Regions from separate parts of the Methylobacterium sp. E-012 genome, predicted to be linked through region 1. Evidence: predicted binding sites of a transcription regulator. Region 1 holds the regulator's gene; each other region holds the start of a gene.
What was found. Region 1 encodes LexA, which represses DNA repair genes until DNA is damaged. Its sites were predicted from a motif close to TGTTCNNNNTGTGTTCNG; they were not measured.
Positions count from the first base shown of each region.

Region 2: a site for LexA is predicted at 3,497-3,514, ahead of AC3IF1_RS04100 (ATP-dependent helicase). Genes of this name have one in related genera too.
Region 3: a site for LexA is predicted at 2,228-2,245, ahead of AC3IF1_RS16210 (type IA DNA topoisomerase). Genes of this name have one in related genera too.
Region 4: a site for LexA is predicted at 2,823-2,840, ahead of AC3IF1_RS07000 (DUF3072 domain-containing protein). Genes of this name have one in related genera too.

Region 1 is NZ_JBYQEY010000001.1:3,646,466-3,652,138, reverse strand. It holds gene AC3IF1_RS17715 (NRAMP family divalent metal transporter) at 1-632, opposite strand, end outside; gene AC3IF1_RS17710 (hypothetical protein) at 714-929, shown strand; gene AC3IF1_RS17705 (hypothetical protein) at 997-1,464, opposite strand; gene lexA (transcriptional repressor LexA) at 1,707-2,441, shown strand; gene AC3IF1_RS17695 (ComEC/Rec2 family competence protein) at 2,435-4,696, opposite strand; gene gltX (glutamate--tRNA ligase) at 4,870-5,673, shown strand, end outside.
Region 2 is NZ_JBYQEY010000001.1:875,667-881,339, reverse strand. It holds gene AC3IF1_RS04105 (AsmA protein) at 1-3,242, opposite strand, end outside; gene AC3IF1_RS04100 (ATP-dependent helicase) at 3,525-5,673, shown strand, end outside.
Region 3 is NZ_JBYQEY010000001.1:3,345,373-3,351,045, forward strand. It holds gene AC3IF1_RS16205 (hypothetical protein) at 1-823, shown strand, start outside; gene AC3IF1_RS16210 (type IA DNA topoisomerase) at 2,284-4,668, shown strand; gene AC3IF1_RS16215 (hypothetical protein) at 5,279-5,673, shown strand, end outside.
Region 4 is NZ_JBYQEY010000001.1:1,473,453-1,479,125, forward strand. It holds gene AC3IF1_RS06985 (lytic transglycosylase domain-containing protein) at 121-1,053, opposite strand; gene AC3IF1_RS06990 (Cof-type HAD-IIB family hydrolase) at 1,261-2,094, opposite strand; gene AC3IF1_RS06995 (gluconokinase) at 2,099-2,671, opposite strand; gene AC3IF1_RS07000 (DUF3072 domain-containing protein) at 2,848-3,123, shown strand; gene AC3IF1_RS07005 (Flp family type IVb pilin) at 3,307-3,555, shown strand; gene AC3IF1_RS07010 (polysaccharide biosynthesis/export family protein) at 4,272-5,441, shown strand; gene AC3IF1_RS07015 (branched-chain amino acid ABC transporter substrate-binding protein) at 5,593-5,673, shown strand, end outside.

The DNA of each region.
Region 1 (5,673 bases):
ACGATCGCCGATTGCTGGTAGAAGATCATCCACGGCATGATCACCGCGCCGATATTGGCGGCGATCAGGACCCGGTACTGGCCGTCGCCGAGCGGCATGTGGGCGAAGGATGCCACGATCGCCCCCGGATCCGGCCGCGCCGCCACGGCGAGCCCGATGAAGACCAGCTCGAACAGGCCGACCGCGATCGCCACCCTCTCGACCCGCCGGTAGCTCCCGGTGAACACGAGGCCGAGTAGCAGGGCGGCCGGCAGGCCGAGGCTCACGAGCCGCGGCACCCCGAACAGGTCGCCGATGCCGGCGATGCCGGAGAATTCCGTGACGATGGCGCCGATCCCGGCGACCACGAGGCCGCCAAAGGAAATCCAGGCCCAGACCGGCCCGTAATGCGCCCGGATCAGCTCGCCGTGGCCGCGGCCGGTGGCGGTCCCGAGCCGCACCGTCAGCTCCTGGACGACGTAGAGGATCGGCACCAGCAGGATCTGCAGGAGCAGCAGCGAGTAGCCCCAGCGGGCGCCGCTCTGGGCCGCCGTGATGAGGCTTCCGACATCGGTGTCGGCGAGCATCACCACGAGTCCGGGGCCCGCAGTCTTGAGGAACGCCGCGAGGCGGGGCAGGGAAGCGCTTGGCACGGCTCGGGAACAGTCCCGGGCCGGGGCAGTTCCGGCGGGAGCCTGCGGCGTTTTCCCGGGGCGCACCGGGAGGGTTGAGCGATGGCGGAGAGCGCGGAACGGGGGCCGGGCTGGAGCCTGCAGGCGAGCGCCGTGCCCGAGGGGGTGCGGCTGGAACTCGCCCTGTCGGATCTCGGGGGCGGGCCGGTCACCGCCGCGATCGTGCTGGACCGGGCCGAGGCCCGGGCCTTCGCGCGCGCCCTGCTGGCGGCGGCCGGCGACGCCACCGAGCGCACCTTCCCGAAGCCGGATGCCTGACGCATCCCCCCGGCACCGGTGTCCCGGCCGGCGGGTCAGGGACGCCGGACCCCTCCGGCCCGGCGGATCAGCGCTGGGCGGGCCCCGGATTGCGGCCGGGCAGGCGCGGCACCACCGTGCCCCGCCTCTCGACCGGCGCGTCGCAGGCATAGGCGAACTCGGTCTTCAGCGGATCGAACACGGTCTCGCCGGTGACCCGGCACTCCTCCCGCACGGTCTCGTCGAGATAGGCGCGGGCGGCGGTGCGGAAGCGCTTGACTCGGGTCGCCTCCGGCTCGGGATCGATCCGGACCTCGCTCAGGTTGCAACCGGCATATTCGCGCAGGGCGTTCGAGACGATCAGCATCCGGCGCAGCTGCCGGTTGTCGTAGACCTCGTAGGGCTCCTTGCAGCCGATCGTCACCACCTGGGGGGTGAGCGCCACGTAGTTCCGCGAGATGTACGAGAAGCCGGTGGTGCAGCCGGCGAGCGCCGAGCCCAGGAGGGCGACGCCCAGGGCGAAACGGATGGACCCTGGCGCCGCGAGCTGTCGCATCCTCATCATTCCCAGCCCGATACCGACCCGCCGCCGGAGCCGCCGGTCTTGTCCGGCGGGGCGCCCGGGTGCATTGAAACGGCTCCGCTTGTGCCGTCAATGCGTTTGTGCTCCGCCTCTGCCGCCGGGACACGAGCGTGGCCGTATTACGCTTGCGGAACACTTGCGGAACGTTTAACGTGTTCGCGATTTGTTTCAGCGGCCGCCCTGGGGCGGTCCGCCAAGCCGCGAGGCCCCCTTCGATGCTCACGCGCAAGCAGCTGGACCTTCTGCGGTTCATCCAGAGCCGCATGCAGGAATGCGGCGTTCCCCCGTCCTTCGACGAGATGAAAGACGCCCTCGACCTGAAGTCGAAATCGGGCATCCACCGGCTGATCACGGCCCTGGAGGAGCGCGGTTTCCTGCGCCGCCTCCCGAACCGGGCGCGCGCCATCGAGGTGATCCGCATCCCCGAGAGCCTGCACCGGTCGCCGACCCCGGCCCCCGCCCCCGAGCCGCGCCGCTTCACCCCGAGCGTGGTCGAGGGTGGCAAGTCCAGGCAGCCGTCCCAGCCGTCCCAGCCGGCGGCGACCCGGATGATCGACGACGGCGGCCGGTCCATCTCGATCCCCGTGATGGGCCGGATCGCGGCGGGTACGCCGGTCTCGGCGATCCAGAACCAGAGCCACGCCATCACCCTCTCCCCGGACTTCCTGGCCGGGGGCGAGCACTACGCCCTGGAGGTGCGCGGCGATTCGATGGTCGAGGCCGGAATCCTCGACGGCGACCTCGTGGTGATCCGCAAGCAGGACACCGCCAATACCGGCGACATCATCGTGGCGCTGATCGACGACGAGGAGGCGACGCTCAAGCGCCTGCGGCGCCGCGGCTCCTCGATCGCCCTCGAGGCCGCCAACCCGGCCTACGAGACCCGTGTGCTCGGTCCCGACCGGGTCCAGATCCAGGGCCGGCTCGTCAGCCTCGTGCGCCGCTACTGAAGCGGTTCCGCCGGGGCGTCGGCCGGGGCTTGCGGCACTTCGGATGAGGCCATGCCGCCGGTTCCCTCGGCGGGGAGATCCGCCCCCGGCTCGGAGCCGGCCGGCGGTGCCGCCCGCGGACGCCAGGGCAGCGACCGTCCGTCGCCGCGGGCCGCGCGCATCGTGAACCCGCCCCCGTCGACGCGCAGGGCGACGGCGCCGTGCGCCGCCAGGACCCGGCGGTCGATCACCAGCGGCCCCGTGCAGGTCGGCGGCGCCGTGAGACTCGTGATCACCACGGCGGCCCGGGCGCAATCCTCGGGGAAGGCGCGCCGGTCCCGGATCAGGGCCACCGCCCGTCCGTCCGGCAGAAGCGCCGTACAGCCGAGCCGGTCGCAGCGGCCGCCGGGCCCCGCTCCGGCCGCCCGGTCGGGCCGGCGCCCGTCGCCATCCGCCTTCAGCCATTGTTCCAGCACGAAGCCGGAGGGGCTGCCGAGGGCGGCCAGGCGGCCGTCCGGCCCCCGCACCGCCGCGCCCCAGCCCTGCCGGTCGACGTAGAGGTCCTGCCGGTCCGGAAGGGCCGCGAGGCCGAGCCCGAGCAGGAGGGGCGGCACGGCGAGCCAGCGCAGCCGCGAGGCCGGGAGCGTCGCCAGCAGCAGGCCCGCCGTCATCGCGGCCAGGGCGCCGGTGCCGAAGGCCGGCAGCACCACGGTCGCCCGCTCGAACCCGGCGATCCACGCGGAGATCGCCAGCATGCCGCCGACCGCCTGCCCCATCAGCCACCAGACCGGCCGGTCGAGGGCGAAGGGATAGGCCAGGATCCCGATGACCGCGGACGGCATCACCACCAGCGAGACCAGCGGCAGGGTCAGTGCGTTGCCGACGAGGCCGAACGGCTGGACCGTCTGGAAATGGTAGGTGGCGAAGGGCGCGGTGGCGACCTGCGCCACCAGGGTCGTCGCCAGGGTGCCGGTGACCGCCGACAGCCCGGTGCCGACGAGCCGGCCGATCCGCCCCGCCCCGGGCCGGACGAAGAGGCGCCCGTCGATCAGCCGCGCGCAGGCGATCAGCCCGGCCACCGCCCCGAACGACATCTGGAAGCTGGGGCCGAGCAGGCCCTCCGGCTCCCGCGCCAGGGCGATCAGGGCGGCCAGCGCGAGGTTGCGCATCGACAGGGCCGGCCGGTCGGCGAGGATCGCGCCCAGCATGATCAGGGTCATGATCAGCGAGCGCTCGGCGGCGATGTCCCAGCCCGAGAAGGCGCAGTAGGCGCTCACCCCCACCATGGCGAAGCCGGCCGCGATCTTCTTGATCGGCCAGAACAGCGCGCAATGGGGGACCAGGGCGAGGGCGGCCCGGACCAGCCAGAAGACGACGCCGGCGGCCAGCACCATGTGGAGACCCGAGATCGAGACCACGTGGTAGATGCCGGCGGCGCGCAGCGCATCGTTGGTGGCCGGGCCGATCAGCCCGCGCTTGCCCGTCACCAGGGCGGCCGCCACCGCCCCCGCCTGGCCGCCCTCGGCCCCCGCGATCCGGCGGGTCAGCGCGTTGCGGGCCTCGTCCAGCAGGGCGGCGAGGCGCAGGCGCAGGGGCGGCGGCTCCGCGGGTGCCCGGACCGTGACCGCGCCGACCAGGGAGCCCACCGCGCCGATGCCCTGGAAATAGGCGTCCCGGGCGAAGTCGTAGCCCCCCGGCCGGGCCGCCTCCGGGGGTGGCAGCAACCGGGCGGTCGCCGCGATGGACTCCCCGGGCCGCGGGATCGGCGTCTTGCGGAACGAGACCCGCACCCGGGCCGGCCGCAGCTCCGGCGCGAGCCCGGCAAAACTCTCCACCCGGATCACCAGCCGGGCGCCGACCTCGCGCTCGTCCAGCGCCTCGACCATGCCGGTGAGCGGCCCGATGGTGGTCCGGGCTAGGATCGGCGCGTCGACCTGCGCGACCCGCCAGGTCGCCGCCGCGAAGCCCAGGAACGCGGCCGCCGCCGCCAGGGCCAGGGCCAGGGCCGCCGGCCGCGCGCCCAGGACCGGCACCGGCGCCAGGGCGAGGGCGGCCCCGATCAGCGGGGCGGCCAGGACCGGCTCGCCGTCCGCCGCCGCGAAATAGACCAGGATCCCGGCGCCGAAGGCCACCGCCAGCCAGGGGAACAGGCGGCGCTGCTCGGCCTCCCGGGCGAGGCCCGCGGCGGCCCAGTCGCGCAGCGCCGGGAGCGCCGCCGCGCGCGGGGTGGCCCGCGTCAGCACGCCCCCCGCCAGCCTCGCGCCGATCCGCCGCATTGCCGCCGCCCCGATCCGCGCGATCTGTCGACGCCGGCCCAGCGATTCCCGGCCCGATTCTTAACCCATCCGGCGGCCCGTGCTACAGCCGGCGCTTCGTGCTAGGGCGCCGTGTCGAGCCCCGCGCCGCGCCTTGCGCCCCCTCCCGACCCGCCCCCGAACACACCGGACCGATGTCCTCAGCCGTCGTCACGCGCTTCGCCCCCTCGCCCACCGGCTACCTGCATATTGGCGGGGCCCGCACGGCTTTGTTCAACTGGCTCTATGCCCGCCACACGGGCGGCCGGATGCTGCTGCGCATCGAGGATACCGACCGGGAGCGCTCCACCAAGGGCGCGATCGACGCGATCCTCGACGGCCTCACCTGGCTCGGCCTCGATTGGGACGGGGACGTGATCTTCCAGTTCGCCCGGGCCGAGCGCCACCGGGCGGTGGCCGAGGAGCTGCTGGCCGCGGGCCGCGCCTATCATTGCTACGCCACCGCCGAGGAACTCACGCAGATGCGCGAGACCGCCCGGGCCGAGGGTCGTGCGCCCCGCTACGACGGGCGCTGGCGCGACCGCGACCCGGCCGAGGCCCCCGCCGGGGTCAAGCCGGTGATCCGCCTGCGGGCGCCCCTGGAGGGCGAGACCGTGGTGGAGGACGCCGTCCAGGGCCGGGTGACCTGGGCCAACAAGGATCTGGACGACCTCGTGCTTCTGCGCTCGGACGGCACGCCCACCTACATGCTCGCCGTGGTGGTCGACGACCACGACATGAGCGTCACCCAGATCATCCGCGGCGACGACCACCTCACCAACGCGGCGCGCCAGAGCCAGATCTTCTCGGCCCTGGGCTGGGCGATCCCGAAGATGGCCCATATCCCGCTGATCCACGGGGCCGACGGGGCGAAGCTGTCGAAGCGCCACGGGGCGCTCGGCGTCGAGGCCTATCGCGACCTCGGCTACCTGCCGGCGGCCCTGCGCAACTACCTCGTG
Region 2 (5,673 bases), 2.8 Mb from region 1:
TCCGTCAGCTCGATCGTCTCCAGCTCGCGCTGGAGCACGAAGGCGGCGAGCCCGTTCGACAGGGCGCCGACGTCGAGGGTCCGTTCGGGGGCGGCGAGCGGCCCCGCCAGGCCGATCTGGATCGCCGGCGGACCGGCGCTCCAGCCCCGGGGCACCGGACCGCCGGTGAGCGTCCCCCGGGCGTCGAGGCGGCCGCCGCGCAGGTCGCAGCCGACCGTGCCGGCCCAGCGGGCGGGCCCGAAATCGATGTCGAACGGACCGGCCCGCAGCACCCCGCCGACGATCGTGGCCGCGGCCCGCGCGGGCGCGCCCGCCTGCGCCGCGGCCTTGGCGAGTTCCTCCGCCACCAGGGCCTGGAGGCGGCCCTCGCGCAGGGGATCGTCGATCTCCACCGCCCGGGACAGGGCGCGCCCCGGCGCCGCCGGATCGGCCGCCGGGACGCGCAGGTCCTTGAGCACCAGCGTGCCGCTGCCCGAGAGGCCGTCGCCGAGCCCCGGGATCGTCTCCGCCGTGGTGGCGAAGCGCAGATCGGCATCCAGGCGGCCGCCGACCGGGCCGCCGGTGAGCGCGGAGAGCGCCACGTCGTCGAGGCTGCCGGTACCGGAGATCGCCGCGCCGGCCCCGGCCCGCGTGATCGTCGCCGATCCGGCGATCCGCCCGCCGCCGAGCTTGCCGGTCAGGTCGCGCAGGGTCAGGCCGGTCTCTGCGAGGCCGAGGGCCATGGCCGCATCCGTCGCCACGAGACCGCGCCCGAGGTCCAGCCTGGCGATGCGGGTGTCGAGGGTGACGGCCGGGTGGGCGGGGGGCGGCCCGAACCGGCCGCCCTCCTGGACCGGGAGCAGCACGGCCTCCGCCAGGTGCGGCAGCGACAGCCGGTCGAGGGCGAGGCGCCCGTGGGGGACGCCGCCGGGTGCCCGCAGCAGCGTCCCGCTCACCCCCGATCCGGCGATCTGGCCGGCCAGGGTGGCGGCCCCCTCCCCCGCCTCCCGGGACACGGTGACGGTCAGGTCGGCCGGCCACGCGCCCGGCGGAAGGCTCGCGGCCCCGGCGAGCGTCAGGAACGGCCCGAGATCGGCCGTCTCGGCCCGGACCACGCCGCCGCTGGGCAGCGCGTCGGCGCCGATCAGGACCGGCCGGGAGGTCGCGAGCCGGAGCCCCGCCACCATCCCGTCGAGGCTGAGGGCGAGCCCGGCGCCGTCCGGTCGCTCGGCCTTCACGTGGAGCGCCGCGGGCTGCTGGAGGCCGGCGATGTCGGTCCGCCCGAACCACGTCCCGGCCCGGGGGGTACTCAGCGTCGCGGTGCCGCCCTCGATCCCCGTCCCGCGGCTCGCCAGGGTCAGGTCGAGGCTGCCGCCGCCGGCGCTGCCCCGGGCCTGGGTGCGCAGGGCCTGGGCGGGGCCACCCTCCCGGTCGAGGCTGACGGCGAGGTCGAGGGGCGCGTCCCGCAGGAAGGCCGGCAGCAGGCGGATCTCGCCGATCCAGACCCGTTCGAGCAGGCCCAGCAGCGGCGCCGCCACCGGGGCCTTCAGGCGGCCGGAGACGCGCCCGGTCCCGTCCGCGCCGATCCGGCCGGAGAGTGTGGCGCTCGCGCCCGCGAGATCGGTCACGGCGAGGCTGTCGACCACGAGGCCGGCGCCGTCCGTCTGGATGCTCGCCGCGATGGTGCCGGTGCCGGAGCCCGCGGCCCCGAAGCGCACGTCCCGCGCCTCCAGCGTCAGGGCGAGGTCGAGGTCGCGCAGGCTCCCCAGGGCGGTGCCGAGGGGCGGCAGGCCGGCGATGTCGATGCCGTTCGCGCGGATCTGCGCCTCGAAATGGCCCCGCGCCCCGGCCTCCGCGGCGGTGTAGCGGGCGTTTCCGGTGATCCGGGCCGCGCCGAGGGCGAGGCGCAGGTTGCGCAGGGACAGGCTCCCGGGGTCCGCGGAGACATCGGCGGCCGCCTCGACCCGGCGTCCGTCGAGGAGGGCGGTCAGGGGGTTCTCCAGGCCGAGGCGGCGCAGGTAGCGGCCCAGGGCGTCCGAATCGGGCGCGCTCAGCGCCACCGGGCCGGTGAGGCGGAACGGCGCGGTGTCGACCTGCCCGCTCACGCTGACGGTGGATTCCGCCGGGCCGGTGGCCGTGAGGCGCCGCAGCAGCAGGCCGCCGGCCCGCTCCAGGGTGCCGGTGAGGGCGAGGTTCGACCATTCGTCCCCCCCGAGCATGGCGCTGCCCACGGCGAGATCGAGGTCGAGCATCGCCGGCAGGTCGCCGCCCCAGCTGGGCAGGCCGCGGGCGATCAGGTTCTGGCCCTCGGTCGAGGCCAGGAAGGCGTCGAGGTCGAGGCGGCGGGCCTCCAGGCTCAGGGCGGCGCGCCACTGGCGCAGGTCGAGCCGGCCGGTGCCGCCGAGGCGCAGGGTGCGCCCCCCCGGGTCGAGGGCGAGATCGACCCCCTCGAACCGCACCTGCGTGCCCCTGGCCTTGAACGTCGCGCCCATCGTGAACGGCAGGTAGGCGCCCGCGGCCTGGGTCGGCGGGCCGACCACGAGGCGGGCGGAGCCCTCGGCCTCCACCTGGACCGCCCGGCCGGTCTCCACGGGAACGAGGCCGAACCGCGCATCCGCCTCGAACCGCGGGTGGGCATCGCCGCCCCCCGAGATCTTCACGGCGAGCCGCCCGTCCGGCCCCGGCGTGCCGCTCACCGCCCGGAACGGGACGCCGCCGCTCGTGCCCTCCACGCGCCAGGGCCCGACCAGGGCCGGCGCCTGCAGGGTCAGGTCCTGCGCGTAGAACTGGTCGGTCCGGCCGGTCTCGGGCACCTGCGTGGTGACGAGGAATTGCTGGACGTGCAGCGCCTCGATGGCGAAATCGCGGGTGCCCAGGGCCTCCCCGAGACCGCCCGGCAGCTTCAGGGCGTCGGGGCCGGCCAGCGGGAGCTTGATCTCGGCCCGGCCGATCCGGGTCTCGGTGAAGCGGAACTCGCCCTTCAGGAGCGGCGCCAGGGCGACCTCGGCCTTGACGAACCGCGCATCGAGGGTCGGGCGCTCCGGATCGGCCCCGAGATGCAGGCGGTCGACGCGCAGCCGCGGCGAGGGCAGGAGCCGGACCTCGATCCGCCCGTCGGTCCGGGCGGGCACGCCGAGCGACCGGGTGAGCGCCCGGTCGACCAGCGCGCGGTGGGCCTGCCAATCGACGAAGGGCGGGACGGCCAGCGCCGCCACGAGAACCAGGATGACGGCGCCCGCCAGCGCGGTCAGAAGATCACGCAATGGTCCCGTTCCGCACTCGTTTCCGCGCGGGACCGCCCCGCGTGCCCCCGCGAGCAAGTGGCCATAGCACGATAAGCCCTCGGAGGCGCCAGCGGTGATGCCACGGTCCGGAGCCGCTCGCGCGGCGCTCGATGTGCCGGTTCCCGGACAGGCGCAGCGAAGCGGAACCTGATTCGGGACGGAGCATGAGACCCAGCGTGCAAGCGGCTGCGCCCACACGCTCAGGTCGCACCGCGCGCACGCGCCCTCGACGCCGTTCGCGATTTGGTCCAGGGATGCGGGATGCAGAACCGCCCGCATGCGCAGCCCGCCGGGGACGGCGCTCCCGCCTCTTCCATCGCCGCCCGCGCCATGGGCGCGCTCCGCCGCGACGCCGCCGCCTATCTCGAGGGGCTCAACCCCGAGCAGCGCCGCGCCGTCGAGACCACGGAGGGCCCGGTCCTGGTGCTGGCCGGGGCCGGCACCGGCAAGACCCGGGTGCTCACCACCCGCATCGCCCACCTGATCGCCACCAACCGGGCGCGGCCCTTCGACATCCTGTCGGTGACCTTCACCAACAAGGCCGCCCGGGAGATGAAGCACCGGATCGGCGCGCTGATCGGCCCGGCCGGCGAGGGCATGCCCTGGCTCGGCACCTTCCACGCCATCGGCACCAAGATCCTGCGCCGCCATGCCGAGCTCGTCGGGCTCAAATCCGACTTCACCATCCTCGGCACCGACGATCAGCTGCGGCTGATGAAGCAGGTGATCGCCGACCAGAACATCGACGAGAAGCGCTGGCCGGCCCGGGCGCTCGCCCACACGATCGACGGCTGGAAGAACCGCGGCCTCTCGCCCGAGCAGGTGCCGCCGGGCGAGGCCGCGTCCTTCGCCTTCGGCAAGGGCGGGGCGCTCTACACCGCCTACCAGGCCCGGCTCGCGACGCTGAACGCCGTCGATTTCGGCGATCTCTTGTTGCTGTGCCTCAAGCTCTGGCGCGAGAACCCTGATGTGCTCGCCAATTACCAGGACCGGTTCCGCTACATCCTGGTCGACGAGTACCAGGACACCAACGTCGCCCAGTACCTGTGGCTGAGGCTGCTCGCGCAGAATCGCAAGAACATCGCCTGCGTGGGCGACGACGACCAGTCAATCTACGGCTGGCGCGGGGCCGAGGTCGACAACATTCTGCGCTTCGAGCACGACTTCCCCGGTGCCGTGGTGGTGCGCCTGGAGCGCAACTACCGCTCCACCGGCCACATCCTGGCGGCCGCCTCGGGGCTGATCGCCAGGAACGAGAGCCGGCTCGGCAAGACCCTGCGCACCGAGGACGAGCCGGGCGAACGCGTCACCGTGTCGGGGGCCTGGGATTCCGAGGAGGAGGCGCGGCTGCTCGCCGAATCGATCGAGTCGCTCCAGGTCAAGCAGCATCCCCTGTCGGAGATCGCCGTGCTGGTGCGCATCTCCGCGCAGATGCGCGAGATCGAGGACCGCTTCGTCCAGCTCGGCCTGCCCTACCGGGTGATCGGCGGCCCGCGCTTCTACGAGCGGGCCGAGATCCGCGACGCCCTGGCCTATCTGCGCGCCACCGTGAACGTCAGCGACGACCTCGCCTTCGAGCGGATCGTCAACACCCCGAAACGGGGCCTGGGCGACGCGACCCTGCAGCAGCTCCACACCTACGGCCGCGCCAACCGGCTGCCCCTGCGGATCGCCGCGGAGCGCCTGTGCGAGACCGACGAGCTGAAGCCCCGGGTCCGCTCGACCCTGCGGGCGCTCACCGCGAGCTTCTCCCGCTGGGCGCGGCTGGTGGAGGCGCAGCCGCACAGCGAGGTCGCCCAGACCATCCTGGAGGAATCCGGCTACACCGAGATGTGGCAGAAGGACCGCTCGGCCGACGCCGCCGGCCGGCTGGAGAACCTCAAGGAATTCGTCCGCTCCATGGAGGAGTTCCCCGACCTCGCGGCCTTCCTGGAGCACGTCTCCCTGGTGATGGAGGCCTCCGAGACGGAGGGCGCCGACCGGGTCTCCCTGATGACGCTCCACGCCGCCAAGGGGCTCGAATTCGACACCGTGTTCCTGCCCGGCTGGGAGGACGGCCTGTTCCCGAGCCAGCGGGCGCTGGACGAGAGCGGCCGGGCCGGCCTGGAGGAGGAGCGGCGTCTCGCCCATGTCGGCCTCACCCGGGCGCGCAAGCGGGCCAAGCTGTCCTTCGCGGTCAACCGGCGCATCCACGGGCTGTGGTCCTCGACCATCCCGTCCCGGTTCATCGACGAATTGCCGGAATCGGCGGTCGACGTGATCGAGGCGCCGGCTCATTTCTCCGCCGGCGCCTCGCGGTTCGACCGCAACCCCGCGCCGTTCGGATCGAGCTACGGCACGCCGGGCTGGCAGCGGGCCCAGGCCGCCACCGCGCCGCAGGCCGGCCGCGGCGGCTTCGGGTCCGCGCCGG
Region 3 (5,673 bases), 300 kb from region 1:
CAAGCAGGTCGCCTGTCGCGATGCGCTCGACGAGCTTCAGCGGTCCAACGCGCACGCACTTTACGCCAACAACGCCTATTCGCGGATCGCCTTTGCCGAAATCGCCCTGAAGCACGTCGCTGCTGAGCCCGGCATCGCATATGGCCCGCGCTGCTTCGTGACGGTCACTCCCGCGCGTTACGCTTTTTCCCTCGAGGATCGGTTCGCGCCTAGCCGTGCACTGCGGTCGGATCGACGGTGCATGAGCGAGGCCGCCCACTTCAAGATCTATCACCTGCAGCAAGTGGCCCGGCAGGCTTTAGGCGACCTGCCCTTCATCGGCATGGTCGAGGTCGCGCTTTTTCCCCGTTGGTCCTCATCGGGCTGGGCCGTGTTCGACTCGGTGTCTTGGCACTGCCACCTGCTCGCCTGGGGGGCCACGCGTCAGGAGCTCGATGGTATCCTCCAGCCGCTCCGTGCCCGGCATGCCAGCATCAAGGAAGGCGTGACCTCGGTGCACGTTCAGGCGGTGCCTGACGACGACATCGTGCGCCAGTTCGTTTACGCGCTGAAGGCCCCACAGAAGGTCTACCGCACCGTCTTTTTGCGGACCGTTTCACGCGATCAGCCGCTGACCGGCTTCGACACCCGGGCGTGGCGGATCAAGAAGGATTGGCTACGTACCGGTCAGCGGGTTCGCCTGCTCGACGTCATGGCCGGCCGCACCCTCGACGGACTCCTCTTCGGCAACCGCGAGGGGACCGCGCTCGCTAATGCAATCCGGGATGAGGCGCTGAAGCAGTTTCGAGCCTGGAAACAGCGGCAGCCCTGGTCGCGGCGATGAAGGGTGGCGTGAGGTTGATAGCGCCGTCCTTATCACGATGTGCTCGCCATCGAGCGGTCCGAGATACGTGTTCGATGGATGAGAGGCACGGCCAGGGGTTTTACCTCAGCCCTTTGCTTCTCCCTCGCTACAGCAGGAATAGCTCTATTCGGCAAAGCTCAGCCGTTAAAGAACGAACCCCCGCTCGCTGCGACGACGAGCAACGCGGGGGTTCGTTAGATGATCATGAGTTAGAAGTTAAATTTTCCAGAGTCGTAATTTCGATCGAACCCATCACGTAAATGTGATCAAGCTCTTCTCGGACCTTATCGGTCAATCATGGACGAGTTTAAACAACCTAAATCTTGTTTGTAAATTTGACGCGGCAGAATTTTGGTTGCTTGTAGTGGCCTCCATCAACTGGAGACGAACTATGACTGACTTAAAATCATACATATCTCGCTACGAATCATTCGAAATTTGTCGCCGAGCAGCCAGCCGCACTATGGAGCGTTTAGAGAAAAACAGGGGCCGAGCCGCTCAAGGGATCCTCGAGCGTTTGAAACTCTGCCGAAAGGACAACCGATGCTTCTCTGGGGTTTGCCCGGTGTGCGCAAGGCGGTATCGGCTGCGGCTCCTCGCGCAAGCAGAGCATGTCCTTGGGGAGAATGATCCGTGGGTCCAATTGTGGTGGACTCCGCCCAGTGCATTAGTGGCAAAAGGCTTGCTCGTCGATTTTGATCTTGGAAGACTACTCGATCAGCAAAAGCAAGCTTTGCTCGAATCGATGCCCAATGCAATCGCAATCGGTGGCATCGATATTTCCCTAGGAACTAGAGGTAGCATCGCTGCAATATGGCGGGTTTCTAGTTGTGTGCTCGTTTCTGGTTCAATCAGTCAAGAGGCGTTCGACCGGCTCACCCATACGTTCCGACCCGGTAGCACCTCCTGTCATTCGTTCAGTATTGAACCGGTGCTAAATCAACCTCATATGCTTTCTTACGTCTTCAAGCACCGCATCTTCGCTCGAACTTACGACCAACATATGTCAGCCGAGAGACGGCCGAAATTCGATACCTTACATCCGTCTTTCGCCGACGAGGCGGATCTATTCCAAGAACGATGGCCCTTGTGGAACCGGTTACTCCTTCACAATGTGAGCTCGGGCAAGGATCCTCATCGGCCTACGTTGCGCCGGCTCATCTAACCGGAACGTGCCTGCACTTGGTGGGACTCAGCCCCGCCAAGTGCTTGACGCAAAAGTCCGATTTAGGAAATTTTGCCCTTGGCTTTGCCCCATCCGTGCGTTTGATACAGATCCATTCGAGTGCCCAATCGTAACTAGAAGAAGCTTCTTCGCTTTAGAGTGTTGGGCGCGAGGGCGTTGCGGCTTCTCACTCAGCGCGATTGCGCGCGAACCCTTTTTAGAACAAAATACGAACAGGCTGCCATGTGCAGCGGGCGCCTCCGCGGATAGCGAGATGTCACCTCCGAGTTCCAGCCGCACGCTGTTCTTCTTCGAGAAGCCCTCGGCCATGCGGCAGCTGCAGCGCTTTTTCCGCTCGCCGAACACCGTTTGCGTGGCCGCCGAGGGGCACCTGCTATCGGCCGAGGAGCCGGGTAGCATCCGGCCCGAGTGGAAGCTATGGCGCTTCGAGGCGCTGCCCATCAAGCTCGCCACGATCCCGGTCAGCTGCGGCACCAATCGGTCCGGCCAGTCGCACGAGCCGAAGATCGCCGCAATCCGACAGGCGCTGAGCGGCGTCGAGCGCGTGATCATCGCGACCGATCCCGGGCGAGAGGGCTCCATGATCGCCTGGGAGGTGCTGGAGCATCTGGGCTGGCGCGGCCGCGTCGACCGGCTCAAGCTCGGCGCGCTCGACGACGTCTCGATCCGGCGCGCCTTCGCAGCCCTGGCCAAGGAGCCGGGCTCAGGCGAGCGCGACTACGCCGCCTACCTTGAGGCACTCTGTAGGCAGTACGAGGATTACCACCTTGGCCTGAACGGCACGCGGGCCATCTCGCTGCGCCTGCGCCCGCCCGCCTTCCGGGAGCCCTGGCGCTTTGGCGGCGTGCAAACGCCGACCCTCGCCATCCTGGCCGACCTGGAGGAGCGGATCCGCTCCTTCGTGCCGCAGGACTTCTTCAAGGTCGCGCTGCACCTGACCACCCAGTCCGGTGCCGAACTGACCCTGTGGCACGCCCCGAAGGATCGGATCTTCGACCCGGCCGTCGCAGAGACGATCCGAACTGCCGCCGCAGCGTGGTCGGGCCCTCTGGCGGTCGAGCACAAGGACGTGCGCCGCACACCGCCCCGTCTGTTCTCGAAGGACACCTTGGCGCGGCGCTGCGCCAAGCGGTTCGGCTGGGATCCGCAGCACACGGCCGGGCTCGCCCAGGAGCTGTACGATCAGGGCTACTTCAGCTACCCGCGCACCGAGTCCGAGTACCTGCCGGAGGGGCAGGCGGGTGATGCCGCTGCGATCGTCACCGCCATCGCGACCGAGCTGACCGATGTGCGTGACGTCATCCCGGGAGGCGAGGCGCCCCTGATCCGACGCGGGGCGAAGGGCCACTACGTCAAGGACCCGGGCGAGCATCACGCCATCGTGCCCCTACGCAAGGTGCCGGAACGCGGCCGTCTCACCGCCGAGCAGTTCCGGTTGTGGGAGCTCGTCGCGAAAGCCTTTCTCGCCGCCCACTTGCCCGACGGCATCGACGCCCGCACGAGCGTTACCGCCGAGGTCGGAACGCCGCTGGGCGCGAAGCGGTTTGCCGTGTCGGGCAGCGTCATCCGCGCCCCGGGCTGGCGTGCGATCTACGGCAGCGAAGCCGAACTCGAAGCGGACGTCGTACCCGGCAAGGCCAAGCGAGAGGCCGAGGCCACGTCCGCGCGTCTGCCACTTGTGAACGACGGGGAGGGCGCATCGGCCACGGGCGCGGATGTCGCCACCGCGATGACCGAGCCGCCGCGACGCATCACTCGAGGCGAGCTGCCGGTGGTGATGGGTCGGCTGATCGACCAGGTCGATGATCCGGCGGTCAAGCGCGCCCTGGAGAACCCGGTCAACCCGAACGAGCCTAAGGGCCTCGGCACGGCCGCCACCCGCGACACGATCCTGCCCAAGCTCCTGAAGAGCCGCTACATCACCCTGGCCAACGGCAAAGACCCGGCCATCGAGGTGACCGAGGTCGGGCTGGCCTTCATGATTGCGGTGCGGCGTGTATTTCCGACCTACGGTGACCCGGTCGGACGCGCCCTGTTCGAGGCGGAACTGGCCGAGATCGGTCGTGCGGCCACGCGTGCCGTGGCCGTCGAGCGCGCGAACGCCTTCCGACAGCGCACGCGCGCGCGCCTCGATGAGCTGATCGCCGCGATCGCGAACTCGCCCGTCGTCAGCCTCGATCCGAGCCTGATCCCGCTCAGTCAGGCCGACAACCGGCCGCCGACGCCGGCCATGGTGTCGTTTGCGGTTAGCTTGGCGGAGAGAAGGGGTGTGAAGCTGCCGCGCGGCTGCAAGAGCAACATCAGCATGTGCCGGTCTTTTCTCGACACCCACGCCGGGCCACGCGTACCTCAGGATGGCGACGCCGACCGATCGGGCGACCACCGGACTCCGAGCGCGGCGATGCTCAAGTACGCACATAGCCTGGCCGAGCAGTGTGGCATCATCTGCCCGCGGGAGGCTGAGACCGGCTTTGACGCGTGCCGGCGCTTCCTCGACGCGCACGCCGTGCGGCCGCAGCGTGAAGCGGAGACGCCGAGTTCCGGCGCAGTCAAAGCCAGGGAGCCTGCCGGGCGCAGCAAGCGGCAAGGCAGGGCGGCACCGGCGCCGAGACAGGCAGCCACTCGACGTCCAGCCTGAGGGGACCGGCGGAAGGTCGATGCCTGAGCGCCGTCAGTCCTTCGGTGTTTTGGCGGGATCATCACCGCCCGGCTGGTCAGTGCCCTGACCCGGCCGTTCAGTCTTCTCGTATGGCCCGTCTGCTTGCGGGCGTCCTCGATCAGGTCTTCAGCCACGTCGCGGTCGCGCTCACGGTCCATCGGCTCATCTGCCTCGCCTGGCGGATCTCAAGGTGCGCCCGGCTCGATCGATAGAAGTGACGCTGATGCCGATTGGCTCCCATTGACGATCACGCCGCAATCAAGACCGCTCAGAGAGCCGACAAGCGGCCGTTCCTGACGACCAAAAAAGATCGGAGGCCGGCATCGCAGCGAATAGCAACCATTAGCTTCGCCCCATTGGCGTAGTACGCCCGGGTGGGCTCACCTTGACAAATAGGAATATAATCTGATAGCTGAGCTTGGGCCGCCGCTTCGTGGCCTTCGTTGAGGGCCGCCATGAGGCACCCACCACTAACCCTGAAGCCGAGCTGCCTAGCGCCACCGCCGGGCCTTCTGCATCGGCCTCAGCCATTCGCAACCATCCCGAGGGGGTCTCATCAGAGGCCCCCTTCGCATTTCTGGAGCATTCTATGACCGCAGCCACCGCTACGAAGCCGAAAGGCGCACTCCCCCCAGCAGAGAGCCCGCTCGCCAAGCCGGTACCGGCCCTCATCGTTTTCGGACTCGACAAGGGCGGCAAACCTCACGCGGCATGGTTTCCCACCCCGGATGTGAGCCTCGCTACGAAGGCTGCTGAGACGATAGGGTTCCGCGCACTCGTGTTGTGCGACGACGCTCAGCGCTCGGCCGCCGCTGAACTGCCTCGAGGCCGGGTCTTCAGTTCGGGCCGTGCCTTCGTGCCGTTCGTCGCCAAGGAGGTCTATGAGCGCCTGCAGACACTCGCCGACGGGTCGAGGGGTTCGACTACCAACGGCATCAAACTGATTGCTCACAGCTCTGAGAAGCCCGCTAACGGCGACGAGGG
Region 4 (5,673 bases), 2.2 Mb from region 1:
GGCGCGGTCTATCTGTTGCGGAACGCCGCGATGGTCAAGGCTTGAGCATGATCCTTGTGTGGGCAGCGCAGCGCCTCCGCACCCGATCCGGGATCGCGCCGGCGGGGGCGGGGTGCGGCGCTACTCGACCGGTAGGGCGGTGGCCTCCTGCAGGGCCACGCCGGCCGGCGCGCGCCGCGGACCGGCGGCGGCCAGCATCTGAAGGGTCGGCCGCCGCGGGGGCAGCGGCACCTCGACGGTCTCGCCGACCGGGGCCGAGGCGGCGGTCGGCGTCGCGGCCGGACCGGGAACGGCCTCGGCCGGGGGCGAGAGACGCAGCTCCGCCATCTCGGTCGGCGCGGCGGCCCCGGCGCCGAAGCCGGCGGGCCGGCGCGGCGGGAGCGGCACCTCGACGGCCTGGACCTGCGCCGCCGGTTCCGCCGGGGCTAGAGCAGCCGGTTCGACGGACAGGCTCGCGAACTGGATCGTGCCGGTCAGGGCGGTGGGACGGCGCGGGGGCAGCGGCACCTCGACCGCCTCGGTCGGCGCCGCGACCGCCGCGACGGTCGGGGCGTAGGCCAGGGCCGGGGCGCCCGCATCCGCGACGCCGCCGCCGAACAGGCTCGCCAGGGCGCTCGCCGAGGCGGCCACGGGGGCGACAACAGACGCGACTTCGGTGGAGATGCCCTGCCGCTTGGCCGCGAAATAGTAGCCGCGGTTGTAGTACTGATAGGCCTGGCTGAGATTGCCCTGGGCGGTGCGGTAGGCGCCCGCCAGATAGGCCACGCCGTAGCGGAGGTTGGTGGCCGGGTCGAGGAGCCCCGCGGCGTCGCCGGTATAGCCGAGGCTGCGCGCGGTCGCGTGCTTGATCTGCATGAGGCCCAGGGCGCTGCCGCCCTTGGCGTGCGGATTGTAGTTGCTCTCGCGCTTGACCACCGCGTGCACGAAGCTCGCCGGAACGCCGTTCGCCTTGGCCTGCTGCTCGATCAACGCGTCGATGTTGTCGTGCGCCGCCTGCCCGAAGGCGGCGGCCGGCACGACCGCAAGGAGGGCGGCCAGGAGAAGGCGATGCATTCCGAGACCCGGTCTTGCTTGCTCTGTGGTCAAGCTAGGTCGCGGGGAAATGAGGCCGGAAAGCGGCCCCGCTTCGGCAAGCTGTGGGCGGCCGGGGTACGGGCGCGCCCTGTGCTCTGGCGGACACAGGCGGCGTCATTCGCCGGGGGCACCTGCGGCCCATCGCCGGCATCGTCCCGAGCGGGCGCCACCGTCCGGGACGGGGCGTTAAGGAAGGATGAAGCGCGCGACGCCGTGGGCGAAGCCGTCCGCGTCGTTGCCGTCGGTGACGGCGTGCGCCGCCGCCTTCACGGCGTCCTCGGCATTGCCCATCGCCACCGAGAAGCCGCTGTTGGCGAACATCGGACGATCGTTGCCGGCATCGCCGAAGGTCGCGATCCGCTCCGGCGGGATGCCGAGATGCGCGCTCATCCAGGCGACGAACCGGCCCTTGTCGAGATCGGGCGGCGTGACGTCGAGGTAATAGGCCTGGGAGCGGTGGACGGTGGCCCGCCCGGCCAGGGCGGTCCCGATCCGCGCCTCGCACGCCGCCAGATGGACAGGGTCGCGGCTCACGCCGACGATCTTGGCCGCCGTGCCCATGAGCGTGCCGAGATCGGCCACGACCCGGGGCTCCGCGCCGATCGTGCGGCGCTCCAGGTCGGTATAGGGGCCGTCCGGGTCGCGCAGGCACCACGCGCCCTCGGCGAAGACCCAGACGTCGAGCCCCTCCGCCAGGAGCCGGTCGAGGGCCGCCCGCGCGGCGGCCTCCGGGATCGTCCGCTCCTCGAGGATCGACAGGTCCGGCCGCACCACGCTGGCGCCGTTGAACGCCCCCATCGGCAGGTCGAGGCCGAGCTCGGCGACGAGGCCGCGCAGCCCGATCGGCGGTCGCGCCGAGGCGATGCTGAAGCCGATGCCGGCCGCGCGCAGCCGCGCCACGGCCGCGACGGTCGCGGGGGTGAGGCGCTTGTCACCGGTCACCAGGGTGCCGTCGACGTCGGAGATCACCAGGGCGATCCCTTGGGTTTTTCCCTGGTCCTTGTCGGATCCCATCATCATCGGCTCACTCCACGTCCGCCCGCGGGCGGGTCTCCATCGCGAGCCGCGCCACGATACGCTCCGCGATCACCGCGGGCGGCTCGGCGATGCCGACGGTGATCGGGTGCTCGTCGCGGCCGGGGACCTCCAGCGCGGCGAACTGACTGTCGAGCAGGAGGGGTGACATGAAATGCCCATGGCGCCCGGCGAGGCGCCCGGCGATCAGGGCCCTGTCCCCCTCCAGATAGACGAGGCGCACCCGCCGGCTTCCGCCTGTCAGGACGTCCCGGTAGGCCCGGCGCAGGGCCGAACACACCACCACCCCCGATTCCCCGGCCTCCAGCCTCTGCCGGACCCAGACCGCGATCCGCGCGAGCCAGGGCGCGCGATCCACATCGTCGAGGGCGCGGCCGGCCTGCATCTTCGCGACGTGCTCTGGGCTGTGGAAGCTGTCGCCGTCGACGAACAGCCAGCCGAGGCGTTCGGCGATCAGCGCCGCGACGGTGCTCTTCCCGGACCCGGAGACGCCCATGACCACGAGCACCTGCGCGCCCACGGTCGCCGGTCCGGTCTCGCGCGTCTGCACCCTCTGGGACATCGTCCGGATCCCCGTGGCTCCGAGGCGCCGACCCGGCGCCGGGGATCATGAATAGGATCGGGGCCGGGGAAGGAAAGGCCGCAGCACGAAACCGCGCGGTCCGCGGGTCGGCCGGAACCGGCCCGGGACCCGCGCGTTCATCCCGGGAAGTTGGAACATTGCAGGAACAGAGAACCATGGCCCAGTCCACCGCGAAGTCCGCTTCGAAGACCGACCAGCACGCCGAGAAGTCGGATGCGAATCCCAAGACTGATCCCAAGGACGTCTCGAACCAGATCAAGGACCCCGATCAGTGGACCACCGGCGGCGAGCCGATGACCGGGGCCCAGGCTTCGTACCTGAAGACCCTGTCGGAGGAGGCGAAGGAGCCGAAGGCGTTCGACCCCGACCTCGACAAGGCCGAGGCCTCCAAGCGGATCGACGATCTCCGGCACAAGGCGGGCCACGCCTGATCCGGTTCCGGGCGCGTCCGATCCTTCGGACGCGCCCTCCCAGGTTGGAATCGGGCGTAACCTGCCGAAGGGATACGCTTTCGGAGACTGGTTTAAGACAGCGGCAATAGCGGGTCGGGTAAACACGGAGATCGGCCGCGTTGCCTCGGGGGCGGCGGAGCGCGGTGGGGGACGGTTTCAATCATGCATGAACCGAACTGCCGCGGGGCGGAGCAGCGCGCCGCACGATCGATGCCCCCGTCCGGCCGTGCCAGTGCGGCCGCCGTCGCCATGGTGCAGTTCGCCCGCGACCTGCGCGGCTCGACGGCGATCGAGTATGCCCTGATCGGCTCCCTGATCTTCCTAGTCGCCGCCGGAAGCCTGCGCCTCTACGCGACCCGGATGAGCGGGGTCTACAACCAGATCAGCACCGCGGTGAGCCAGACCAATTAGCGTCCCCATGCGGGCATCGTTCGCGACCTTCGCCCAGGCGCGCCCCGTTGAGTGGTGATCGCCGCCTCGAAGCCGACGCGACGCGCGCTCTCTCCCGCAGAGGCTAAGATATTCACACATCGCGGGCCGAGACACTCTCTTCTCCCCCTCGCGGTTACGGGCGGCACAGGTTTGAGGGCTCAGCGAGCTCGCCGGTCAGACCGGCGGGACTCGGGTCCCCTCTCCCGCACGGGAGGAGGGCTGTCGCGCTGCGTCATGAGCCGCGTGCCTTGACCTGCGTCGCCCGTAGCCCGTGCGGGGAGGGGAAAAACCTTCTGTTCCCATGATGGTGGTGTCCGACTGCGACGCATGATGCCGGCGGCCCGCACGGAAGGGGCCTGGCGCTCCGTGGGGCTTGAACGCTCTTTCTGGCGAACCGCCGGGGATCAGGCGCTGTCCGGAAATGGGCGTATCGCGCCGCCGAGCCGGACGGGGGCGGTTCCGGGCCTTGCAGACGTCCGGAAACCGGGCCACCGCACCATCATCCCGGGGCGGGCGGGGCCGGATCGGTCAGGCCGTCGCGGTCGATTCCGGGCGTCTGCCCCGAAAAAGCTGTGCTTAGCGAGGATGAAACCGCGAGCTCGGCCGTCCCCGGCGGAGTGTGGCTCACCCGCTACGGACACCCGGGCCGCCATGGGTTAGGCACGGGCTCTGCACTACCGATGGGCAACATCTGGATGCGAACACTTCCCCTCGTCCTGCTCGCCGTCACGGCGATGTCGGGCTGCACGTACCTGCCCGCGGCGGGTCCGACGGCGAGCGCGATCCAGGCGGGCGCGGAGGTGGCCACCCCGGATGGCGGGATGCTGGCGCGCTACGAGATCATCGACGTCACCCCCGCGGTGGTCGAGGCCCTGCGCGGACGGCCGCTGGACAGCCTGCTCGCCTCCTTCGGCGACCACCGGTCGTCGGCCGAGCCGGTCATCGGCATCGGCGACATGGTCTCGGTCTCGGTCTGGGAGGCCGGCTCCGGCGGCCTGTTCTCCGGCCCGCTGGTCGCCGACCGCTTCTCCGCCGGCTCCAAATCCGCCCTCATCCCCGAGCAGCCGGTCGGGCGCGACGGCGCCATCTCGGTGCCCTATGCCGGCCGGATCAAGGTCGCCGGCCGCCGCCCCCAGGACGTCCAGTCCCTGATCGAGAACGAACTCGCCGGCAAGGCCATCCAGCCGCAGGTGCTGGTCTCGGTCACCCGCCCGATCTCCCAGGCCGTCACCGTCACCGGCGAGGGCGCAGCCGGCGCCCGCTTGCCGCTCTCCGGCCACGGCGACCGCATCCTCGACGTCATCGCGGCCGCCGGCGGCAACCGCTCGCCGGTCTCGGAGACCTTCGTGCGCCTGTCGCGCGGGCCGGTCACCGCCACCGTCCCCCTGACCACCGTGGTGTCCAACCCCAAGGAAAACATCTACCTGCGGCCCAACGACGTGCTCACCCTGGTGCGCGATCCCCAGACCTTCCTGGCGGTGGGCGCGCTCGGCCAGGCCACCGAGCTGCCGTTCCAGGCCGACGGCATCACCCTGGCCCAGGCCCTGGCCAAGGCGCGCGGCCTGTCGGATTTCGCCGCCGACCCGGCCGGAACCTTCATCTTCCGGTTCGAGCCCGCCAGCGTCGTGCGCCGGCTCAACCCCGGCTCCAAGCTGCTGGCCACGCCGCTCGTGCCCGTGGTCTACCGCATCGACATGCGCGACCCCAACAGCCTGTTCGTCTCCCAGGCGTTCCGCATGCGCAACCGCGACCTCGTCTACGTGTCCAACGCCCCCTTCACCGAACTGTCCAAGGTCCTCTCCGCCTTCAGCGGCGTCACCGGACCCGTCTCCTCCGTCGCAACCGCCTACTACTACGCGAAGTAAAGGCGGGACGACGCTGGGACGCACGGCGGAAAAAAATCGCGTTTGTCCGCATCCTCGCGTATGGCCTTCGGGTGCGGTGCGGGAATGCGGCGCGGACGCCGTACGCCCTCCGCCTGTGGCTGCCGCGCGCAAGGATGCCTAGAAGAGCCCGATGAAGATCGGACGCGTCGTCCCCGCCAGCGGGCCGTTCCGGCCCGCGCTGATCTCCCTGAGCCTGTGTGTCGCGCTCCTG